DNA from 4 places in the Brevibacillus sp. genome. Region 3 is predicted to be linked to each of the others. Evidence: riboswitches for the same ligand, from Rfam matches in the RefSeq annotation. Region 3 holds a riboswitch; each other region holds the start of a gene.
What was found. Region 3 has a riboswitch for cobalamin ahead of DEP07_RS00400 (ABC transporter substrate-binding protein). Riboswitches for the same ligand answer to the same signal wherever they lie in the genome.
Positions count from the first base shown of each region.

Region 1: linked by a shared signal. The riboswitch ahead of DEP07_RS01100 (ABC transporter substrate-binding protein) and the one ahead of DEP07_RS00400 (ABC transporter substrate-binding protein) in region 3 are both predicted to bind cobalamin.
Region 2: linked by a shared signal. The riboswitch ahead of DEP07_RS22870 (ABC transporter substrate-binding protein) and the one ahead of DEP07_RS00400 (ABC transporter substrate-binding protein) in region 3 are both predicted to bind cobalamin.
Region 4: linked by a shared signal. The riboswitch ahead of DEP07_RS14745 (hypothetical protein) and the one ahead of DEP07_RS00400 (ABC transporter substrate-binding protein) in region 3 are both predicted to bind cobalamin.

Region 1 is NZ_DOTK01000005.1:70,906-76,943, reverse strand. It holds gene DEP07_RS01105 (MBL fold metallo-hydrolase) at 1-774, shown strand, start outside; cobalamin riboswitch at 910-1,051, shown strand; gene DEP07_RS01100 (ABC transporter substrate-binding protein) at 1,200-2,183, shown strand; gene DEP07_RS01095 (FecCD family ABC transporter permease) at 2,185-3,222, shown strand; gene DEP07_RS01090 (ABC transporter ATP-binding protein) at 3,228-4,004, shown strand; gene cobU (bifunctional adenosylcobinamide kinase/adenosylcobinamide-phosphate guanylyltransferase) at 4,017-4,583, shown strand; gene DEP07_RS01080 (YitT family protein) at 4,860-5,516, shown strand; gene DEP07_RS01075 (hypothetical protein) at 5,681-6,038, shown strand, end outside.
Region 2 is NZ_DOTK01000078.1:35,571-41,608, forward strand. It holds gene DEP07_RS22850 (suppressor of fused domain protein) at 1-217, shown strand, start outside; gene DEP07_RS22855 (class I SAM-dependent methyltransferase) at 378-1,229, opposite strand; gene DEP07_RS22860 (ABC transporter ATP-binding protein) at 1,244-2,011, opposite strand; gene DEP07_RS22865 (FecCD family ABC transporter permease) at 2,031-3,086, opposite strand; gene DEP07_RS22870 (ABC transporter substrate-binding protein) at 3,115-4,281, opposite strand; cobalamin riboswitch at 4,432-4,629, opposite strand; gene DEP07_RS22875 (winged helix-turn-helix transcriptional regulator) at 4,784-5,152, opposite strand; gene DEP07_RS22880 (alpha/beta fold hydrolase) at 5,262-6,038, shown strand, end outside.
Region 3 is NZ_DOTK01000003.1:10,960-16,997, reverse strand. It holds gene DEP07_RS00420 (sigma-70 family RNA polymerase sigma factor) at 1-350, opposite strand, end outside; gene DEP07_RS00415 (methyltransferase domain-containing protein) at 409-1,419, opposite strand; gene DEP07_RS00410 (heme ABC transporter ATP-binding protein) at 1,416-2,222, opposite strand; gene DEP07_RS00405 (FecCD family ABC transporter permease) at 2,219-3,256, opposite strand; gene DEP07_RS00400 (ABC transporter substrate-binding protein) at 3,304-4,341, opposite strand; cobalamin riboswitch at 4,641-4,850, opposite strand; gene DEP07_RS00395 (M24 family metallopeptidase) at 4,868-5,959, opposite strand.
Region 4 is NZ_DOTK01000047.1:70,883-76,920, forward strand. It holds gene prpB (methylisocitrate lyase) at 17-901, opposite strand; gene DEP07_RS14735 (bifunctional 2-methylcitrate dehydratase/aconitate hydratase) at 939-2,369, opposite strand; gene mmgD (citrate synthase) at 2,409-3,518, opposite strand; gene DEP07_RS14745 (hypothetical protein) at 3,508-3,753, opposite strand; cobalamin riboswitch at 3,907-4,105, opposite strand; gene DEP07_RS14750 (YhgE/Pip domain-containing protein) at 4,230-6,038, opposite strand, start outside.

The DNA.
Region 1 (6,038 bases), on a different contig from region 3:
GGCTTTTCGCCGGAGCAAGTCAAATACATCATCGTGACGCACATTCATCTGGATCACGCGGGCGGGGCAGGCTTGTTTTTGCGCGAATGCCCGCAGGCCAAAATCGTGGTGCATCCAAAAGGAGCGCGCCATCTGGTGGACCCGAGCCGCTTGATTGCGGGAGCGAAAGCCGTTTACCAGGACGATTTCAACCGCCTGTTCGATCCGATTGTGGCGATTCCCGAGGAGCGAATCTTGGTGCGAAAAGACGGAGACACCTTGCCGATCGGGCCGAACTGTGTCCTTGAATTTTTGGATTCGCCCGGCCATGCGAACCATCATTTCAGCATTTACGATCCGGTTAGCCGCGGCATGTTCACAGGTGATACAGCGGGCGTTTTTTATCCGCAACTCCAAAAAGACGGATTGCATTTCGTTTTGCCGTCCACGTCTCCAAACCAGTTCGATCCGCAGGCGATGCTTGCGTCTATCGAGCGTTTTCGCAAGCGCGAACTCCAGCGTATCTACTTCGGGCATTTTGGCATGACGGAAGAAGTGGAGGACGTCTATCGGCAAGTGGCAGAGTGGCTTCCCGTATTCGTGGCAGAAGGCGAGGCGGCCGTTTCCGCCGGGCTTGGCACGGAGCAATTGGGGGACAGGCTGTTCGCTCTTGTCAGCCAGCATCTGCAAGCGCGCGGCATTGCCGAGCAGCATGAAGTGATGAACGTCCTGCGACTGGATTTGCAGGTGTGCGCGATGGGAATTATCGATTACTTGCACAAGCGCAAGCAGTAATTTTCGTCGGTTAGGCAAAAGGCTGCTGCAGGTTGACGGGCAGCCTGGACCTGCGTTTTGCTGCAAAATGACGCATTCTTTTTTTGGCCAAGGAATGCTATGATGGTGGGTGAGTCTTAGCTTGCAGGTACAAACAACTGAATACAGCAAGCAGGTGCCTCGTCTGTCATGGACGAGGTGAAAAGGGAAGCCGGTGCAAATCCGGCGCGGTCCCGCCACTGTAAAGCGGCTGTCGCAAGCCGCAAGCCAGGAGACCTGCCTGTTTGCATGATGTGCCTGCGCCTTCGCGGAAAGGTTCGGCCCGTTCAGGACTTTTTGGCGTGACCAGATCGTCCTGGCAAGTCGACCCTTTTGTTTCCCGCTGGAAGCGAAGGGGTTTTTCTATGCTAAGAATCAACCAGTTGCCCAGAAAGGAAGTTATACATATGAAACGTTCGTGGAAACTGCTCATGCCCCTGGTCATTGCTGCAAGCTTGGTCGGCTGCACAGGCAATGGCAACACGCAAACAGCCCCTGCTCCAAAGACAGAGGCGCCACAGACAACACCACAGGAAACAACGGCCAAAGCCACTGTCTACCCGCTGACGGTCAAAGATTCGACGGGAAAAGAAGTGACCTTGCAAAAAGAGCCGCAGCGGATTGTCTCCACCTCTCCAGGTGAAACGGAGATTTTGTTCGCACTCGGCCTGAACGACCGGATCGTCGGGGTGTCCGACTACGACGATTATCCGGCAGAAGCTGCCACGAAGCCGAAAGTGGGCGGTGTCGTCAAGCCGAGCGAAGAGGCGATTCTCGCCCAGTCGCCTGATCTGGTCATCGGCGGAATCTCGATGGATGAGCCTGTCGCTGCGAAGCTGAAAACGTTAGGCATGCCTGTTTACGTGACTCACCCGCAAAAAATGGATGAGATATTTGACAACATTTTGGCGATGGGTGTCATTACAAACAGACAGGAGCAGGCGGAAAAAGTAGTCGCAAGCATGAAGCAGGACATCGCGCGCGTGCAGGAAGCGGTCAAAGCGGTGAAGCCGGAAGACAAGAAAAAAGTGTACCTGGAGTTTTCGCCGGGCTGGACGGTGGGCAAAGGGGAATTTCTGGATGAGCTGATCTCACTGGCAGGCGCGACAAACATTGCCGCTGATACCCAAGGGTGGAACCCGATCAGCGAAGAAAAGATTTTAAAAAGCGATCCTGACGTCATTTTGTATGCAAAAGGCATTACGGACGACAAGACAGGGAAAAAGCTGGAGGACATCATTGCGAACCGCAACGGCTGGGACAAGATGAAGGCGATCCGCGACAAGCAGATTTTCGGGATGGAGCAAAATTTGCTTTCGCGCCCGGGACCGCGGATTACCCAAGGTTTGATCGAGGTAGCCAAAGCGATTTACCCTGATCTGGTGAAATAAAATGAAGAAGCAGTTGCTTTTATGGGGAGGAGCCAGCAGTCTGATCCTGCTGGCATCGGCGGTAGTCAGCATTTCGATGGGAGCGGCATCGCTTCCGCTTTCGCAAGTATGGCTGATCTTGTTGCATCAGCTCCCCGGCATGTCGGACTTGGTTGCCGTGACATGGCCGGATTCGTCCGAGCAAATCGTGATGAAAGTGCGTTTTCCCCGCGTCATCCTGGCGATCCTGGTAGGGGCTTGCCTGTCGCTTGCGGGCGCCGGATTTCAAGGGGTGCTGCGCAATCCGCTCGCAGACCCGTTTACGATGGGAGTGGCATCCGGAGCTGCTGTCGGTGCCGCTTTTCTGATCCTGTTTGGCTTGCAATTCGCTTTTCTCGGGGAATGGAGCACGCCTGTGGTCGCCTTTTTGACGGGGCTGTGCAGTCTGTGGATTGTACTGTCGCTGGCGAAGACGCAGGGCAAGCTGCAAACAGAGACGCTCATTTTATCCGGGGTCGTCATTCAGGCGTTTCTCGGTTCGCTCGTCTCTTTTATGGTGTCCTTGTCGAACCAGACGGTGAACGAAATCGTCTTTTGGCTGATGGGCAGCTTGTCGTTTCGCGGCTGGGCTTTTACGTATGTGCTGATTCCGTATGTGCTGATCGGCGTAATCGTGCTGGTTGGCTATGCCCGCTCCTTGAACCTGTTTGCCCTGGGTGAGCGTCAGGCGGCGCATCTGGGCGTCAATGTCGACAAGACGAAGCTCATTATTTTGCTCGTATCGACTTTGTTGACGGCGGCAGCGGTTTCGATCTCAGGGATCATCGGCTTCGTTGGCCTCGTCGTACCGCATCTGGTGCGGATGCTGGTCGGGCCGGATCATCGCATCCTGCTGCCGATGTCGGCGATTGGCGGCGGCATCTACGTCCTGTGGGCGGATACGCTGGCGCGGATGCTGCTCGTTCCTACGGAAATCCCGCTCGGCGTCGTGACCGCGTTTTTGGGAGCGCCGTTTTTCGCCTATTTGTTGAAGCAAAACAAACGAACCGGAAGGAGGTAGCTACGATGATCCACGTACGAGGTTTGCAAAAAGCTTACCAGGATGTATCGGTTTTAACAGAAATCGATTTTGACGTGAAGCGGGGCGAGTTTTTCGGCATCATCGGTCCGAATGGCAGCGGCAAATCGACGCTGCTGAAAATGATCTCCAGCGTCATTGCCCCTGATGCGGGAGAGATTACGCTCGCTGACAAGCCGCTTGCCCGCTATACGCGCAAAGAGCTGGCTCGTGTTCTCGCCGTACTGGAACAGGAAGGGCTGCCTCCTGTCGGTTTCCGTGTCCGCGAAGTGCTGGAGATGGGACGCTTCCCTTATCAAAACTGGCTCGGTGAGGAAAAGGATGACGTCACGCCGCTGATCGAGGAAATCATGCAGCTGCTGGGGCTTGTGCCGCTGGCGGAGCGCACGCTGGATCAGCTGAGCGGCGGGGAGAAGCAGCGCGTGGCTTTGGGCAAGGCGCTCGTGCAAAAACCGCAACTGCTGCTGCTGGACGAACCGACTACGTACCTCGATATCGGTTACCAGATTCAACTGATGGATATTGTCCGCAAGTGGCAAAAGACGACGCAAGTGACCGTCGTGGCAGTTCTGCACGACTTGAATCTGGCGTCGCTCTACTGCGACCGCATCCTGATGCTGCACAAAGGAGTGCAGATTGGGGTAGGAACGCCGCAAGACATGCTGCAAACGGACAAGATTGAAGCGGTGTACGGGACAAGACCGATCGTCATGGAGCACCCTGTCCATCATTTGCCGCAAATCATGCTGCAATCCCGGGCGTAAGGAGACGTTGGAATGATCGTACTTGTGACAGGCGGTGCGCGCAGCGGCAAGAGCACGTTTGCGGAAACATATGCGGCTCATCTGGGAAAAGCAGGCGTCTATATCGCCACCGCGCAAGCTTTTGACGAGGAGATGCGCGAGCGGATCGCAAGGCATCGCGCGCGAAGACAGCAAAGCGGCTTTCTGTGGGAGACAGTCGAGGAGCCTTATGCACTCGCTGACGTGATTCGCTCGTTGCAGCAGCGAGACGAGTTCAAGCAAAATCAGGCAGTCGTGCTGGTTGATTGCCTGATCGTCTGGCTGTCCAACTGGCTGATCCGCCACGAACAGGAGCAGGCAGTGGAACGCACGCTTGCACAGGTAGATGAGCTGATTGCAGCGCTGCAACATTTTCCCGGAACGATTTTGTTCGTTACGAATGAAGTCGGAGACGGACTGGTTCCGGAATATCCGCTGGGACGCATGTTCCGCGATTTGGCGGGCCTGATGAACCAGCGCATGGCGGCGGCAGCCGATCAGGTTTTCCTGCTCACGGCAGGCATTCCGCTGGAGATCAAAAGCAAGGCGTTTCGCTTTTAAGCAGGGGAAAAGACGGTTCGAGTCGTCTTTTTCCCTTTTTTATGCTATAATATAAGAAAAGCAATGGAAGGGATCAGGATACCATGCGTCCCCATAGGACGATCTGGAAACGTTTTGACCTCTCCTACATCTAGCTTCGTAGTAGTCGATCGTCACTTGGACGACCAATCTACTACGAAAGCGAGGCCCTTTGTATGAGTAGCGACTTATACTTGCGATGTTCCTCCGTAGTCGGTTGGTCGTCTGTGCCAAAACCGACAAAAATGCGAGGAATCGATGATGAGGAGAGCGCTGCAATTTGTTCAACGTTACGGTATGATTTTGTTTGGAGCTTGTTTGCTGGCATTTGCGTATTATCACATTAACTTTCAGAACCATTTGTCTGAAGGTGGCTTTGTTGGTTTGGGCCTGTTGGCCAAATACGTCTTTGACCTGTCGCCAGCGTTAATGGTGCTGCTGTTGGATATCCCGCTGTTTTTGGTTGCCTGGTTAGTGAGAGGGCGACAATTCATCTGGGATACGATTTTTGCCTCTTTGGCTTTTACCGGGTTTTACGAGCTGTTTGAGCAGTATTCCCCGATTGTCATGGACATGAGCAGAATGATGCCCCTGGCTTCTGTACTGTCAGGCGTATTGACCGGACTCGGCACGGGACTGGTTTTGCGCTACGGAGCAGCGACGGGCGGCGACGACATTTTGTCCCTGTTGCTCAGCAAGTATACGGGATTGTCCATCGGTACGATTTTCTTGTTGCTGGACGTGATGGTTTTGTGCCTGTCGTTCTGGTATGTGCCGATGAAAGAGATGCTGTACACCATTTTAGCTGTAGTCATTTCCAGCCAAGTGATTACCTGGACGGTCAAATCCGGAACAGGAATCGCCGTAGAGGAAGAGGCGCACGCTCATGGCAACGTCTCTGTGACGCACCAATGAAAATGAGTAATCCAGTTGAAAAACATGCCTATACACATGCGCGAAAAAGGCCAAGTCGGGTTAGCTGTCGACTTGGCCTTTTGCCATTTCTACGTACATAACTATATGGCGAAGTAGTGGATACTAACCCTTACGAGAGTTTTGACGGAAAGGACGGGGGAGCAATGAGCGATCGTTTTTTTGGCAACTACAAAGCGTTCGTGGTCATCCCGGCAAAAGAAAAGGGAGCGGGGCCAAAAGCGTTTGATCCAAGCGATTACAGCCGCCATTTCATCCTGACGTTTTCCTTGTACGATTCGCTGATTACGTGCTGGAAGGAAGCCGGGAAGTTCAAGGTTCAGCCGCGGCAAGGCTTGGCTCGTGTCATCGATGCGTTTAACCTCAAGCACGACGGAACGGCTTACTTGCAAATGCTGGAGATGGAGGACGACCAGCCGTATTTTGTGCTGGCGTTATCTTGCAAGTCGGCCGCCGATCACGAGCAAGCAGCGATTAACCGGATTACGCAGCTGCTGGAAAAAG
Region 2 (6,038 bases), on a different contig from region 3:
CCGCTTCACATCCATGCTGCTCGCCAAGCCCCAAAGCGCCCCGGCGCTGGCCTTCCCGACGGTTTACGGCGATCCGGTCAACCTGCTCTGGATGATTCCCATCACGAGTGCCGAACAACGCTTCGCGGAGGAAAACGGGTCGGAAGCATTGATCCGTCTGGCTGCTGGGACGGAAGCGGAATGGATTTTCAATGGGATGGAAAAGTGGATGCGTTGAGTGAATGCGTAGAAAAAGTTCGGATTCGCCATGCCGAAAAGAGTTGCCTAGCATGATAAAAAGCTTCGCTGCATTTTGTGCGCGAAGCTTTTTCGTGCTTGTTTTGCTTATGTGTTTCTCCTGTTTCCTCCCTTCGCTACAGCTTCGATCAACACCATCTTTACAAACTAATCCTTCTCTCCGGCTTCCAATACAACAACGCCGCTTTAAACTGATGCACATACGCAGGCTTGCCATCTACCCAGACCAAATATTGGCGCAAAATCGCCTCCGCTTTCTCCCGATCATAGGACGGCTCCATAATCGCGCTCAAATTTTGGCTGACAAACTGCTCCTCCGACTCGTACACGTACGTTTTTTGCAAAGGAAGAATATTGCAGTTCACGTCAATGCCCAGCTCATATAGCAAATTGGTCAGATGAATATAGTCTCTGCGCGAAAATCTGATTTTGTACCCGAGCTGCTGATGAATATCCCAGTAGTGCGGCTTTTCCGGTCCGCTAGTCATCCCGATCACCGCCAACCGCCTGGCCGAATTGTTCATATTGACCATCGCCTGATCAATCGCCTGCATCCGATAATAGCAGTTCACACCAAACACGACATCATGGACGGGCGGCTCGTACTCTTCCCACTTGGCATGGACAAAGCTCATGTTGGATAGCCCTTTCGCACGCGCCCCCTGCTCCAGATAGCCCAGCACACTCGCCGAGCTGTCTACGCAAGTGAGCGACCGCGCTTTGCTCGCCGCCGCAAACGTGTAATTTCCCCATCCCGGCCCAATCTCCAGCACTTCATCGTCTTCCTGAATAAAGGAAAGCAGCTCCCTGCCAATCTCCCGCACATAGTCATCCGGCTCCGCTTCCGCCGTTTTGCGCTGCAAAAATTGATCCCAAAAGCTTTCTTCCAGTTGGTCGTCAGTCATGCGCTCGGGCAGCTTGCCTTCCCAGTTTTTCATCCCTTCCATCCAGGCTTCCCTGGACTTCATCCCTAGCCTTACTCCGTAGTACATGTTCTCCCCCTTGCTTATCGCGACTCTGGCAGCGTGGCCGTCAACTTCAGACCGCTGCTGCCCTGCCCGATCTCGACTTTTACTCCGTACACCTGCTCCATATTCGCAGAGGTAAACACTTCCTCCGGCCGCCCGGAAGCATAAATTTGCCCTTGCTGCAGCAAAAACACGCGATCTGAATATCTGGCCGCCAGCTCCAGATCGTGCATGATCAACACGACCAGCACTTGCTGCTGGAGGGCAAGCTGCCGAACCAGCTCCAGCACCTCCAGTTGATGGCGAATATCGAGAGCGGACGTCGGCTCATCCAGCAGCAGTATTTCCGGCTCTTGGGCAAGCGCTCGCGCAATCAGTACCTTTTGCCGCTCGCCTCCGCTCAGCTCGTCCATATAACGCTGCGCCATTTCCGCAAGTTGCAGCCGCTCCATGATTGCTCCCGCTACTTCCAGATCGTGAGCCGTCACGTTCCACTGCATGTACGGTTTCCTGCCCAAAAGCACTGTCTCCAACACCGTTAACGGATAGCCGAAAGCCGTGTGCTGCGGCACGTACCCCAGCGTTTTCGCCAACTCGTTAGCCGAATAGGAGCGAATGTCTCTGTCTTTGATCCAGATCCGCGCTCGTTCCACCGGGATAATCGACGCCATGCTTTTGAGCAAGGTTGTTTTCCCGGCACCGTTTGGCCCGATGATGCTTGCGACCTCGCCTTTTTGCAAGTTCATCTGAATTTGCTTCAGAATCATCTTCGTTCCGTACTTGATCGATAAATCCTTGACCTGCATGTACACCCGACCGTCCTCCTTATGCCCAGTAGTCCTTGCGCTTTTTCAACAGCAAATAGACGAAAAACGGGGCGCCAAACAACGCGGTGATGATGCCTACCGGAATCTCGATCGGAGATAATACCATGCGGGCCGCCGTATCTGACAAGAGCAACAGCAAAGCGCCCATCAGGCAAGAGCACGGCAGTAAAAATCGATAATCCGTCCCGATGATGATTCTGCTGATATGCGGTGCCACCAGCCCGATGAACCCGATAATCCCTGTGAAGGCAATCGTGACGGAGGCCATCAAGGTAACGAGCAAAAGGCACACCCAGCGGACTTGTTTGACATTGACGCCGAGCGTTCGCGCTACATCTTCGCCAGCGCATAGCGAGTTCAGGTCCCAGGCGTATTTCAGCAAAAGGACAAGCGAGATGATCACGAGCGGCAGCAAAATGTGCAGCACTTGCCATTTTGCTCCCCAAAATCCCCCCATGAGCCAGACGACCAAGTCTTTCAACGCTTCGTTGTTGGAAAAAAACTTCAAACCGGAAACGCCCGCCGAAAACAGTTGCCCAATGGCCACCCCCGCCAAAAGCAGTACGGTCGTCGAGCTGTTTTTGAGCTTGGCGATGCCGTAGACCGCGCCCACAGCGAGACAGCCAAACACAAAGGCATTAAGAGCGATCATCCACTGTCCACTCGAAACGAGGTTGATGCCAAACACACTCGTCCCGGCCACGATCGCCAATGCTGCTCCAAAAGCCGCTCCGCTCGATACGCCGAGCGTAAAAGGGTCTGCCAGCGGATTGCGCAAAATCGCCTGCATAATCGCACCGGCACATGCCAGCGAAACTCCTGTAATGATCGACATGACCATGCGCGGCAGCCGAATCTCGTATACGATGTAGGCGGTCATCTCATCGGAAGCGCGTCCGGACAAAATAGCCAAAAGCTCAGGCAACGCAACTTCTACAGCCCCTTGACTGACTGCGTAAAGCGTCAGCAACACCAGCAGGAGGAAAAGGCTTGTCAAAACGAGCAGCTTGCTTTTCACGCTCCCGTGATAGATGGCCTGGATCGGTCGCTGCACTGGCTTGCTCAGCGGTTGTCCTTGGCTGTCATTGAACATCTTTGAACGAATAGTGCCAAATGCCTTGGTATGGCACGCCTAACCATTTTTCAAAATACTCTTTGGCATACTGCTCGGGATCGATATCCTGGAATTTATCCGGGTACAAATATTTGGCTAGTTGGAGATTGCCGATATACCGCTTGTCCGATCCGACAAAGTTGGTGTAGAAAAAGTAAATGTCTTTGCTTTGCCCCGCCTTGAGCCGCGAAACAGATGTCGTGCTCATAATATGGCGCAGCGCTTCCTCAAACGGCTTCGTATCCTTCACATTGTAGCCACCCAGCCAGGTGCCGTGCAGGGTAATGACCTCCGGGTTGCGCTTGAGCACATATTCCTCGTCGACCATGATCGTAGTCGACGCCTCCGCCGGATTCCATTGCAAGTCGGCAGCGTCTTTCCCGCCAGCCAGAATCGTCGCGTAGCCTTCCCCTACTCCTGGCTTCCCGTCCAACGACTGGCTGGGGAAAATCCGGTAGCCCCCGTTCGTATTGAGAAATCCGGCTGACAAGGCAAGCACCTGTTTTTTGTCTTCCTCCTTGATGCCTGCCACCCGGTCCGCTAACAGCTTTTCAATCGAATGCTTCCAGGCGAGAAATTCGTCTGCCTTGTCCGATTTATCAAAAATTTTTCCGAGCAGCTTCAGCTCCTCATCCATCTGTTCCGGCAAATAGTTGTTCATTCGCACGACTTTGATTCCGGCTGGCTCCAGCTTTTCCTCCAGCGTCTTGTCTGGGCGATTCGTATAGGCGAAGACGATTTGCGGCTTCAAGCTGATGATTTGCTCCAGATTGATCTGCTTCGTTTCCCCCACATCCGGCTTGCTGTCAAATCCGAGGTACGGGTTATTTTTGACCGTCGTGTCGCCTGTAGCCAGCACGTACTGCTCGGCTCCCAGCAGCTTGATCGCTTCTGCCGTGTTGCGATTGAGCACGACCACCCGCTCTACTGGTAGCTTTACCGTGATCGCAGTCCCTGCGGAATCTTGAAAAGCAAGCTCCTGCTTTTCCTGCGGCACCGCCTGTTCAGTTTTCTGTTCCGCAGGCGTTGACGATGACGGTGAAGCAGCAGAGCAGCCAGTCACGACCAAAAAAATCGTGAGCAGGCCAAACAGCCATGCTTTGCCGATCCAGCTTTTCCGGTTCTTTTGCAGCATCGTTTCCACTCCCTATCTTTTTGTGATCAATAGAAAAGCCCCGTCCCGCCGGACGAGGCAAACGTGTAGAAGTAATCAGTCGACATCATGAATAAATAGACACAAGCTGTCGCAGCTTCTTCCTACACCTCACCTTTTCCGCGAAGGATTACGGGTGTGACAAACTAGGTAGGTCTCCTGGCTTTTGGCTCATCGCGCTCTTTCGTCTTCCCCGATGGTTATGCTCCACACCGAGTGACATGTTGGAAAGAGAACTCACCAATTACAGTGGCGGGACCGCTCGGGATTTTCACCCGATTCCCTGTTACCCCTTGCTCTCGCAAAGGCACCTAGCTGCCTGCTATTCTTGGCTGATTATACCATTATTTTCATAGGGAGGGGGGACCGTAAAAACAAATCGGCCGCTTCCTTCCCTTTTTTGCCTTCGCCCGAAAAAAATCCGCCGTTCTCAGGTGGTCGTATGGTTGTCGTATGCGATTATGGCCCGGTGCTTTCAGCAGTTTTAGGCAGTCGGCTCCACTTCATCCGCCACAGGCGTGCCAAACTGCTCTCCCCATTTGATCAAGTATTCAATCACGGGACGCAGTGCCTCTCCCCGCTCTGTCAGCTCGTACTCCACCTTTGGCGGAACGACCGGGTACACATGCCGCAGCACAATCCCCGACTCTTCCAGCTCCCGCAGCTGTTCCGCGAGCATTTTGTGATTCACGCCCATGATGTTTTTCTTCAGCTCACCGTACCGCTTTTTCCCGTTCAGCAGCTGGCAAATAATCGTCGTTTTCCATCTTCCTGCAAGAATGGAAACAGACAGCTCGATCGGACACTGAAACTGTTTGCCGTTTATTTGATAAATCACCTGTTGGTTCCCCATGGTTCTCACTTCCCTTTTGGTAAGTATTCAACGAAAAAGTGCGTACTTACTTTTTTACAGTGTATTCGGTAAGATCACTTTTGTAAAACACGATTTCAAGGAGGCCCTCATGGAAAAATTCGTTCAGGTTGGTCCCATAAACGTCGCATATGCAGTAGAAGGAAGCGGGCCTGCCGTGCTGTTGATCCACGGTACAGGAGGCAGTTACGAAGGCACGTGGGGCAATCTCGGCAAGGCGCTGGCACCTGACTTTACCGTCATCACCCCCAATTACAGCGGCTCGGGCAAAACGCAAGACGACCGCGAGCGGCTGGAGCTGGACGATCTGGTCGAGCAAAATGTGCAGGCAGTTATGCAGGAAGGCTTTACGCACTTTCATGTCGTAGGCTACTCGCTCGGCGCTGTCGTAGCAACGGCCATCGCCGCCAAATACCCGGAGCGAGTCCAATCGGTGACAGCGATCGCGGGCTGGGTAGAAAGCGATCTCGCTGTCGCCTATCAGTTCGATCTGTGGCAAAAGCTGTTCCGCCAGGATCGGGAGCTGTTCGCCCAATTCGCCATCCACACTGGCCTCAGCCCGGCGTTTTACAGCTCGTTTCAAACGTTGGAGCAGTTGCATGAGTTTACCGCCAATTTGGCTGCGACACTTGCCGAAGGTACTGGCAAACAGGCCGAACTTGACACTCGCATCAACCTGCGGCCTTTGCTTGGCAAAGTCACTGCCCCAGCACTGGCCATCGGCTTGACTTACGATCGCATGGTGCCTGTGGAGCAGACAAGGGAAATGGCCGCTCTCCTGCCTGACGCGCGCTACCACGAGATCGCTTCAGGGCACCTGGTACTGTGGGAGCAGGAGGCAGAGCTGATCGAAACCGTCCTGTCCTTT
Region 3 (6,038 bases):
AACACCTCAGCCACGAGCTGATTCCGCTGCTCCTGATGCAGCACGAGGCTTTCGGTGGACAGCTCGCCATCTTTTCTGATCCAGGAGCGAGGGAGGATATGGCGGAATGACCACGACCGCAAATAGCCTTTGCATTCATTGACGGCGATCCGGTATAGCCATGTATGAACGCTGCTCTCCCCGCGAAAACGCGGAAGATGCTGGTACGCCTTCACAAACACTTCTTGGGTAATGTCCTCTGCCAAACTGTGATCCTTGACCAGAAAAGTGACAAGGCGAAGAATCCGCGTCCCGTAGTCTTGCATGATTTGTTCAAAGGCAGCTTCGACAGTCGGCTGCAATTTATCCAAGGGCGCGACCTCCTTCCCGCAAATCCTTTACTGGTTAGATGCAACCGTCCGGATTTTGTTACAGCGAAAGGGCAGAAATTTTTTTGGCAATGATCGTCCAGCGCGTCGCGGCTCCCGGTGCACCTGGCGGTTCCGCAAACGGATAGCCCCCGTGCTGCCAGCGATCCGCCTCGTATTCTTCGGTTTGTTCTGGCAGCTCGCTGTGGTGGCAGACGACATTTTCCATGCTTTGCACGATCTCGTATCCCGCCGCTTCCAAAAGCAGATGCAGCTCTCCCGGCAACAACAGCGCCAGCTCCCGCTCCACTCTGTAGCGCGGCTGTTCCATCTGCTCCAAAAACGTCTCGTACGTCAGCGTGTAACGAAATTTTTGCTCGGCCAAAAGCGTTTCTCCCTCCACCTTTTGGTAAACCATCCGGTCAGGGAAAACGAATTTGCGCTGCATGACGGACCACTTGCTGTTGACGGGCGGAAGCAGCAAGTCAATCGCAACCGTCCCGTTCGCGGTCAAATGCTGTCCGATCACCGCGAGGAACTGTCGCTGCTCCGCTCTACAGGTCGCCTGCTGAAAGATGCCTTCCGGAAGCAGTATGTGCGTGAAGGTGGAATCGAGCTGCAATTCGCGTACATCTTGCTCCACGAGCACGAGCAAATCCTCCTGGTCTTTCAGCATGCGCCGTTTCTTTTTCGTCGCCATCTCCAGCATGTCCGGACTGTTGTCCACGCCGCAGACGGACAGCCCACACCGCGCCAGCTCAATCGCGATCCGCCCCGTGCCTACCCCAAGCTCCAGCACAGACACGGGAGCGAGCTGCGCTTCCTGCATGAGCCAGTTGCGATAAAAGGCGATCCCCGCCTTGCCCGCGAACTGATCGTAGTAAGTGGCTTCCAGCCCGATGTATTTGGCTTCAGGCAGAGGCAGATGCCGCCCTTCTCCCTGCATGCCGCACGTCGTACAGACGGAGCCTGCCAAATGTGAAAAAGGCACCCCCGGTGGGACGCCATTTTTCGTATCGCCTAACCATTCATCGTATCGAAATTTGCATACTTGGCAGCTGTAAACACTCATAACGCTTTGACCTCCTGTCGAGATTGCTCGTTGCGCAATGCTTCGGAAAAGAAATAGACGTGTTTTTTCCCTGTGCGCGGATGAGTGATTACTTCCGTTTCTACCCCGAACACATCCCGAATCAAGCCGGGTTCCAAAACCTCATCAGGGGTGCCGGAAGCGACCAGCTCACCGTCGCGGATGACGTACAGCCGATCACAGTACATCGCGGCGATGTTGAGATCGTGCAGCGATGAAAACACGGTAATTCCGAGTGTTTTGACCAAATCCATGACTTGCAGCTGATACCGGACATCCAGATGGTTGGTCGGCTCGTCGAGAACGAGAAACTCCGCTTGCTGCACCAGCGCCCTGGCAATCAGCACACGCTGCTTTTCCCCGCCTGACAAGGAAAAAAAGCTGCGCTCGGCATAAGCCTGCATCCCCACTCGTTCCAGCGACTCCTCACAAATGCGGCTGTCGGCTGTCGTGTCCGTTTGAAACAGCCGCTTATGCGGTGAGCGGCCCATCATGACTATCTCCATGACCGTAAAGTCAAATTCGACCGAGCTTTCCTGACGAACCACCGCCATGCGCTGTGCATTTTGCCGGGCAGACAGCTGGTACACGTTGTCATCGTCGAGCGAAATCAATCCGCTGTACGGCTTCAGCACGCGATAAATGCTTTTGAGCAAAGTCGACTTCCCGCTGCCATTCGGCCCGATCAGCCCGACGAACTCACCGGAGCGGACCGTCAGACTGACGTTGTGCAAAATCGTTTTGTTTTCCAGCCCGACTGTAATGTTCTCCACATTCAGATTCATCGTCCGCTACCTCCGAAAGAATAAGAACTGCGCAGCATCAGCCAAATAAAGAACGGGCCTCCGCACAACGCCGTGATGATCCCGATAGGAAGCTCCTCCGGGGCAAAAGCAAGCCGGGCAATCACGTCCGCCCAGATCAGAAAAATCGCTCCCAGCAAGGCGCTGACAGGCAAGACGCGTCGGTGATCGGAACCGACGATAACCCGCACGATATGCGGCATCATCAAACCGACAAATCCGATCGCTCCGCTGATCGAGACGATGACTCCCGTGAGCAGGGCCGTAATGACCAACAGCAGCTTGCGAAATTGCACCGTGTTGACCCCAAGCGTCCCGGCAGACTCCTCGCCCATCAGCATCGCATTCAACGAACGATACTGCGCCAGCAGCACGATCAGACAAATGACCACGATCAATGTCGGGATGGTCAAATACTCCCACTTGCCGCCCGCGAGACTGCCGCTCATCCAGAACAACACCGAGCGGATGCCGTGTTCGTTTGGCGCAGAAAAAATGATCAGACTCGTAATCGCCGACAAAATCGCAGAAATGGCAATCCCCGCCATGAGCAAGCGCACGGTCGAGTTTTGCCCGCCGATTCGCGACAAAGTAAAAATAAGCAGGATCGAGACAAGCGCCCCTGTGAAAGCGCCAAACGACAGGGCGAATTGTCCGTACATGCTGAATGCTCCGAACAAAATCACCAAAGTCGCTCCAGCCGATGCTCCCGAGGAAACGCCTAATATGTACGGATCTGCCAGGGAGTTGCGAACGAGAGACTGAATCGCAACCCCCACAACAGATAGACCAGCCCCGACAACTGCCCCCAACAGGACGCGGGGAAACCGAATATCCCAGATAATTGTCTGCTCTCCTTTTGACCAATCCACTTCGATCCACTGATTGGTCAGCGGAAGATTCGATAAGGCAATTTTCCATACTGTCGCTGGTTTGATTTCCACCGAGCCGAGTGTTACCGCAAACGTAATCGAGACGAGCAACCCGATCAGCAGGGCAACGATGATGAAGGGCATCTTGATCTTATGCAGGGCCGTTCCCTCCTTAATTAAGCAGCCGTTCTTTATTTGAATTTATCCGGGTACAGTCCTTCGCCGAGGATTTTCAGCGCGATCGGTGCGCGTACCCCTTCGGAAGCTGCGGACAATGGCAATACAATCAAACGTTTGTTTTGAATCGCTGGCAAGTCAGCCAGTTCCTTTTTGGCGAGCAAAAACTCTTTCTTCTGATCAATCGTTTTGTCGCCGTAATCCACGACAACGATAACGTCAGGCTTGCGGTTCACGACTTCTTCCCAGCTCACGGTTGCCCAGCCTTTTTGAATGTCGTCAAACACGTTTTTGCCGCCTGCCGCCTTGATCAGGGCAGTCATGTAGTTGTTTGCAGCTGTGAACGGCTGATCTTCTCCGCTATCGTACACAAACACGCTGAGCGGCTTGTCCACGGTACCGATTTTGCTTGTCGTTTGTTCCATTTCCGCTTTCATTTTGCCAATCAGTTCGTTCGCCTTGTCTTCCACGCGGAAAATGCGGCCGATGTTTGCAATGTCAGCGAATACGTCGTCAATAGTCGGGCCCGGCTTGTTGGAAGACTCTTGCAGGTACGATTTGACCCCTGCTTTCTCCAACTCCTCCATCGAGCCTACACCTTTATCGCCAAAGGCGCTTTTCCAGCCTGCATACACAAAGTCAGGGTTGGCAGCCATCAGCACTTCTTTCGTCGGGTACTTGTCGGACAGCACAGGCACTCTGTCGTAGTCAGCTTTCAACTCAGGCAAAATTTGATCGTCCAAATACGCAGTCCCGGCCATTTTGTCAGCCAGACCGAGAGCGAGCATAATTTCCGTCACGTGCTGGTTCATGGTGACAGCGCGTTTTGGTGCTTCCGGATAAGTCATTTCGATGCCGTTGTTGACGATTGTCACTGGCTTGTTTTCGCCAGCGGCAGGCTGGGCAGCTTGCTCCGAGCCTGGCTTGGTAGCAGCTTGTTCAGGAGCTGCCGGTGTTGCGGAACCACACGCAGACATGAGCAGCATGATTGCAGTCACAGACGCGAACCAAAATCCTTGCAAGGCCTTCTTTTTCTTAGGTGTTTTATTCATTTGTTTTGTTACCCTCTCTTCTTTTCATGTTCTCTGTACGATGAAAACAATTGCTATGCAAATCGTAATTGTTACGAATTACATCTACACTATACGGAAAGCCGCTCCGTTTGGCAATACAGGAAATGGCATCTCCCCCTCTCCACGTGTTGCTGCCACGATGATACCCATAGAAAAAAGCACCTCCCAGTTTTCCAATCGGGAGGTGCTCGACATACGCAGACATATCTATAGAGCCAGCGTTTGTGGAGCGCCTTTTCTAAAGATTGCTTCTACATCTGTCCCATCCTCGTGGGTCGATTGCAAATGATCTCATGGCAGGTCTCCTGGCTCACGAATCAACATGCCTAGTTCCCTTCCCATTTTTCGTCTCGCGAAAAACAGTGGTTGCTGCGTACTAGGCACTCCTCGTTTACAGTGGCGGGACCGCGCCGGATTTTCACCGGACTTCCCTATTAAGCTGGCGGAACCAAACGATTCCAGCCAGCACCATCAGATTCATATGAAATTGTGTGTTTCGTGATCGTTAGCCAATCACAGTCAATTGTTTCGGGAACTTGCTCAATACTTCCACGCCTGATTCGGTTACGAGCACATCGTCTTCAATGCGCACGCCGCCTACTCCCGGTACGTAAACGCCTGGCTCGATGGTGAACACCATGCCCGGGCGAAGCGTTTCCTGATTTTGACCATGTACGGACGGATATTCGTGCACATCCATGCCCAAACCGTGTCCCAGTCGGTGCATGAAGTATTCGCCATAGCCTCGCGCGGCAATCAAGTCGCGAGCGGTCTTGTCGAGATGGGCAAAAGTCACGCCTGGACGAACCTCTGCAATCGCCGCCTCATTCGCCGCAAGCACTGTCTCGTAAATTTCGCGCAGTTGTTCGCTGACTTCCCCGACGGCAAACGTGCGGGTAATATCCGAAACGTAACCATCAGCTGCTACCCCGATGTCAAACAGCAGCAAATCGCCTTCCTGCACCTGGCGCGAACCTGGCGTTCCATGCGGCAATGCCGATTTTTCGCCTGCCAGTACCATCGTGGAAAAGGATGGGCCATCTGCTCCCAGACGCTTCATCTGAAATTCCAGCTCCGCGACAATCTCCATTTCGGTCTGACCGACTTTGAATTTTTTCAACGTCTCGCCAAGCGTATCTTCGATCAGTTGAACCGCATTTTTCAAACGGGCAACTTCATCTGCCGATTTGATCAGGCGCATTTCACGAAGCGGTTCTTCCACATCGGTGTAGCTCTGCGCACCGACGGCTTGTCCCATGGCTTCGAAGCGTTCTACCGTCATGTGGCTTTTCTCGATGCCCAGCTTGGACAAGCCCGCTGGCAACGCCTGCTTGAGAATCTCGTACGGATTGTCCGTATCCGTATGTGTAAGAATCGTCTGAACAAACGATGCTGCTGCCGCCGCTTCCCGATCAAGGGCAGGCACAATCAGCGAAGGCTCGCCTTGGGCCGGAATGATCAGCCCCATAAAACGCTCGTGCGGATCAGTAAAAAACCCGGTCAAATAGTAAACATGCTTGGGAGAAGTGATCAATACCGCGTCTAACTCATGGTTTGCCAAAAAATCGTGCAGCTTCGAAATACGCTCCTGGAACAACTGCGTCACCTTCTCTTTCGACAATATTCTACCCCTGAGAATACCATTTTCCTGCCTAAAAAAGAAGAGAGAAGCGGAA
Region 4 (6,038 bases), on a different contig from region 3:
AACGATGTGCCTGGCGCTATTGTTCGTCTGTGAGAACCGTCTTGGCTATCCGGTTGTCCAGCTCCTCATATCGGTAGTACGAGATCGCCTCGTACAGCTCGCTGCGGGTCTGCATGTCGGACAGCGCTGCTTTTTGCGTCCCGTGCGTCTTGATCATTGAGAAAATGCGTTCATACGCTTTCGCGGCTGCCCGAAGCGACGTCACGGGATAGATGACCATTTGGTAGCCCATCTCGGCAAACTGCTGCGCCGAATAGTACGGCGTTTTTCCAAATTCGGTCATGTTGGCGAGCAAAGGCACCTTGATTTTTTCCGCGAACAAACGGAACTCCCCCTCCGATTCCAGCGCTTCCGGAAAAATGGCATCCGCTCCCGCTTCCACATACGCCGCTGCTCGTGCAATCGCTGCCTCCAGTCCCTCCACAGAACGCGCATCTGTCCGTGCCACAATCAGTAAAGTAGGGGCAACTTCTTTCATGACGCTGATTTTTTGCGCCATTTCTTCGGTTGTGACCAACTGCTTCCCGTTCAAGTGACCGCACTTTTTCGGAAGCTGCTGATCCTCGATCTGCACCGCCGCGACGTGAGCTTCGACCATTTCCCGCGCGGTGCGGGCCGCGTTCAGCACGCCGCCAAATCCCGTATCGATATCGACCAGCACAGGCAAGTTGGTGGCTCGTACGAGGTCTTTCGCGCGTTCAGCCGTTTCGGATGAAGTGACGATGCCCAAATCCGGCAAGCCCCTGCTCGCGGTATAGGCAGCCCCTGACAAGTACAGAGCCGAAAAGCCCGCCTGTTTGGCGACGATAGCAGCCATTGCGTCGTGCGCTCCGGGTATTTGCAAAATGTCAGGCGCCGACATGAGCGAGCGCAGTCGTTCGGCCAGCTCCTTTTGCGTCATAGGTTGATCCACGATCCACGCCAAGCCAAACGCCTCCTTATCCGATCAAAAACAGATTCATAAACTCGTTCACGCGCATCTGCCCCAATTGCTCGTGGTCAAAGCAGACTTGCTCGATTTTGCGCTGCTGCCCGGCTGGGAAATGGGTACGCAATGTATCCGAAAACTTTTCCTCGATCTTCGGAATCGCTTCCTGACGGCGGAAACGGTGTCCGAGCGGATATTCGCACTCGACGTTCTCCGTCTTCGTTCCATCCTTGAAGTGAATCTGTAGCGCATTTGCGATTGAGCGCTTGTTCGGATCGAGGTAATCGTACGTGTACTGCTTGTTCTCGATCACCTTCATTTTCGCGCGCAGACTGTCTATTCTCGAGTCGCTGGCGGTTTCGTCTTCGTAATGCTCCGCTGTAATCGTTCCTTTGAGCAGAGCAATGGCGGTAATGTATTGCAGGCAGTGGTCACGGTCAGCCGGATTGTGCAGCGGGCCGACCTTGTCGATAATCCGGATAGCCGATTCATGAGTCGTAATCGTGATGGAATCAATCTCTTCCAGTCGGTCGATGACTTGCGGGTGCAGCGTTACGGCGCACTCTGCTGCGGTTTGGGCGTGGAACTCTGCCGGATACGATACTTTGAACAGCACGTGCTCCATCACGTAGGAGTCGAGCGGTCGAGCGAGCTTCAGTTCTTTTTTGTTGAACAAAACGTCCTGGAATCCCCAGCCTGGCGCAGACAGTGCGGACGGGTAGCCCATTTCTCCTTTTAGCGCCATCAGTGCCAGATGCACGCCCCGGCTGGTCGCGTCTCCCGCAGCCCATGACTTGCGCGATCCCGTATTCGGCGCGTGGCGATAAGTGCGCAGGCTGGAATTGTCGATCCATGCGTTGGACAAGGCGTTAATGATCTCTTCCCGGCCCCCGCCCAGCAGCTTCGTCACGACCGCAGTCGTGGCGATTTTGACGAACAGGACGTGATCAAGCCCCACGCGGTTCAAGCTGTTTTCCAGCGCGAGCACTCCCTGAATCTCGTGCGCCTTCACCATCATTTCCAAAACATCGCGCACGACGAGCGGTTCTTTTCCTTCTGCCAGGCGCACACGGCTCACATAGTCGGCTACAGCCAAAATGCCTCCCAGGTTGTCGGACGGATGTCCCCACTCGGCTGCCAGCCACGTATCGTTGTAGTCGAGCCAGCGAATCATGCATCCGATGTTGAACGCTCCGCGCACAGGATCAAGCACATACGCTGTGCCGGGAACACGGCTGCCGTTCGGAACGACTGTGCCCGGGACGATAGGCCCCAAAAGCTTCGTGCACTCGGGATAGGACAAGGCCAAAATGCCGCATCCGAGCGTGTCCAACAGTACGTAGCGCGCGGTCTGGAACGCCTCCTCGCTCGTAATCTCCTTCGTCAGCACATAGTCTGCGATCTCCTCCAGCAACTGGTCTGTTTTGGTGCGATCATTCATTTTCAACAAGCGACTCATTCCTTTCTGCTTGGATTGGATTTAGGCGTGGCGTTGGCCGATGTAGTTGACCCGTGGACGGAAAAGGCGGTTGTGGCTATGCTGCTCGATGACGTGTGCGCACAGCCCCACTGTTCTTGCGCTGAAAAAGATCGGTGTGTACAGCGGAATCGGAATCCCCAGCATCCAGTAAACCGGAGCGGCATAGTAGTCGAGATTCGGGTAAATGCCCTTCTCGCGCTCCATGATTTTTTCGCCTGCCTCGCACATCTGGTACAGCAAGTCGTCGCCTTTTGCATCACACAATTGCTTCAGGGCGTCCTTCATCATCAGTGCGCGCGGGTCGATCTTTTTCATGTACACGCGGTGCCCGAAGCCCATGATCCGCGCCTTGTTGGCCAGCTTGGACTCCAGCAAAGCTTCAAACTCCTTGACCGAGCCTGCCTCAAGCAGCATGTGCATCACCGCTTCGTTCGCGCCGCCGTGCAAGTTCCCTTTCAAGGAAGCGACCGCCCCGGTCAACGCCCCGTACAAATCCGACATCGTCGAGGCAATGACGCGTGCCGTAAACGTCGAATTAGGCATCTCATGCTCGCTGTACAAAACAAGCGAACGGTCGAAGATGGCTTCTTCAAAGTCGGACGGGATTTTGCCCGTGATCATGTACAGGAAATTCGCACTGTACGACAGCTCCGGCAGCGGCGCGATCAGCGCTTCCTTTTGAATCACGCGGTAGCTGTTGGCGACGATGTTCGGCACTTTGCCCAGCAGCTTGTAAGCCCGCTCCTTGTTGGCTTGCGCCGTGCAGTTGTCCAGTTGGCTGTCGTATCCGGCAAGCGCAGAAAGCCCGGTGCGCAAGCCGTCCATCGGATGCGTTTTTTCCGGCAGCAGCTTGAGCATGTCGAATACTTGGTTCGGTATGTCGTACTCGGCTTTCAGCTTTTCTTCCACTTCGCGCTTTTGCTGTTCGTTCGGCAACGATTCTTCCAGCAAAAGATGGACGATATCCAAGTAACGATGCGCTTTGGACAGCTCGATCAAATCGTACCCTTTGATGACGATTTCCCCTTGCTTCGTATCCAAAAAGGAAATGCTCGTTTCCGCAGCGACTACACCTTCCAGACCTGGAAAAAACTTTTCTTCAGCTCCCATTCTCTTCATCCTCCGCCCCGATTAAGTTGACCTTTAGACGTTGATAAGCCTTGTCGAGATTGTGCAAAAGCTTTTCTTGATCTGCCTGATTTTCTGCTCGCCTGATGACCTCTGCTTTTAATTTCGCGTAATGCGCTTTGATCGCGCTCGGGTTCTCTATCGTCAAGTTGTTCATAATGCACGCCTGAAAATCGTTGGTGAAATACTCCACCGTTCCAAACAAAAAATCACTCATCCGTCACGTACCCTCCTGAAAATCCGCACAAAAAAACAACTTCCGCAGAAGTTGTTAAGAGGCGAATGAATACCGAAATAAGCATGCTGATTGTGAAAATCAAAAACACGCCTATCCATCTCGCACTTAACACCCCCTATCCTCGTAGGTATTGATGTTGCGCTCAAACAGGCAGGTCTCCTGGCTTATGATCATCGCTTTTCGAACCTTCCCATTTTCGGCTGGCGAAAACAGTGGTATCTTCGAATCGCTCCCAATTACAGTTGCGGGACAGCGTCGGATTCGAACCGAACTTCCCTTTTAAGCAGATAAAAGTGTTGAATTTATCTGCACCTGTTTGTACACGTATGAAGTTTGCTCTCAATATATCAGTTATTTTGAAAATTAACAATTCTTTTCTTTGCTAAATATTGGATATTTCAGCCATAGAAAAAGCCAGCCCATCTACTGACAGGCTGGCATCATGGCCGAGCGGATTACCCGATGATCTTCGTTTTCTTCGCATTTTCCATCGATTTTTGAATCAGCCCGCTCAGCGGTCGTTTCAAGGCCAGCGCAATAAACAGACTGATGCCGATGAAGCCGCACAGCATGAGAATATCCCGAATCGCCGTCTCCCAGAGGACGCCCCCGACCCCTTCACGCAACAAACTGATCGCGTAGGTGAACGGCATAAACGGATTGAGTGCCTGGAAAAAAGGCGCCGTCATGCTGATCGGGAACGTGCCCCCGGAGCTGGAAAACTGGAAGACCATGAAAATGATCGCGATACCCTTGCCGACATTGCCGAATACCGACAACAGCGTATACGTGATCGTCACGAACACCATACTGACGAGCATCGCGAAAAGGACAAACGGAACTTTGTCCGCCACATACGCTTCCAAAATGTAAAAGTCACCGAGCGTAATACACAGTGCCTGGAACAGCCCGATTGTCACGAATGTGCCCAGACGGCCAAGGTACAGCTGGTACGGCTTGTAGCGTCCGTCCGGGTTCTCCGGGTCTGGTTTGAGCAAAGAAATCAGCAAGGTCGCTCCTACCCATAGCGACAATACTCCGTAAAAAGGCGACATTGCCGAACCGTAGTTGGGAATCGGATATTTGCGGTTTTCCTTGATCTGCACCGGACTTGCCAAAAACTCGCTCTCTCGCTTGATATCCCCGCGCAGCAGCTTGGCGAGATCGGCAAAGTGATTGTTCGCCTCGACCTCTCTCAGCTTGTCCGCCGCTTGCGCAATCGCACTCTCCAGCTTGGGCAGATCATCGCGCACCAGCTCGGCTACCCTGTGGACGCCGTTCTCCACCTCCGGCAGCTTGTTACGGACAAAGTCAGCCAGCTTGGTCAGCTCCGCCTCGGCTTGCGGCAAATCGTTTTGGATGAAGCCAGCCGCCTGGTCGAGCTTTTGCTTGATTTCTGGCAAATGCTGCTTGAGGAACGGCGCTGCCGTGTGGATCGCTTTGGCAAACGCTTCGGACTTGCTTTGCAACGTTTGCGCCAGTTCATGGACCCGCGCCTGAATCTGCGGCAGCTCCTGCTCGATTCGTTTCAGTTCGGCCAGCCCCAGCTCCAGTCCGGCTTTTGTCTCTTTCAAAATCGCCTCGATATCCGGCAGCCTGTCTTTTGCTTTTTGCAGCAGTTCGGCGGAATCGCCCACGACTGTTTTCAGCTTTTCGATGCCCTCCGCGATTTTCGGAACGATTTCGCTATCGTAGCGCGCCAGGATGTCTCCCAGCTCCGCACTCGTGTTTTTCGCCAACTGATTCAGACTCTCGATCAAGTCTCTTGCGGGCTTTTTCCCGTCTGCCAACGCTTTCGCTATCGTATCGAGAATCTCGATTTGCCGATGCATTTTCTCTTCCAGCTTATGGAGCCGCTCGGAAAAAGGCGTCAGCGGCTGCCCCGGAATGTAGCGGTTCAGCTTGTCGACCAGCGCAGAGGTGTGTTCGACGATACGCGCAGCTTTGCCTAGCTTGTCAGACACAGCCTGCACTTCGGCAGCTGTAGGCAACCGTTCGGGATTGATTTGCAGCAGCCTGTCTGTCAGTTGCACAAGCGCATCGGACGCCTGCTGAGCCAAAATGAGATTTTGCTTGATGAGCGGAGCGATTGTTTCAAAAGCGCCGTCATGCGCCGTGAAAAATTGATTGAGCCGATCGGCAAAATCGACTCCCTTGTCAGCCAATTCTCCGATGCGCGGCAAGGCGTTTTGCGCCGCCGAAACTATCTCAATTGCCTGACTGGCCTTTTGCGTGGCCGTAGTCACCGCATTGGTCACTTTGCC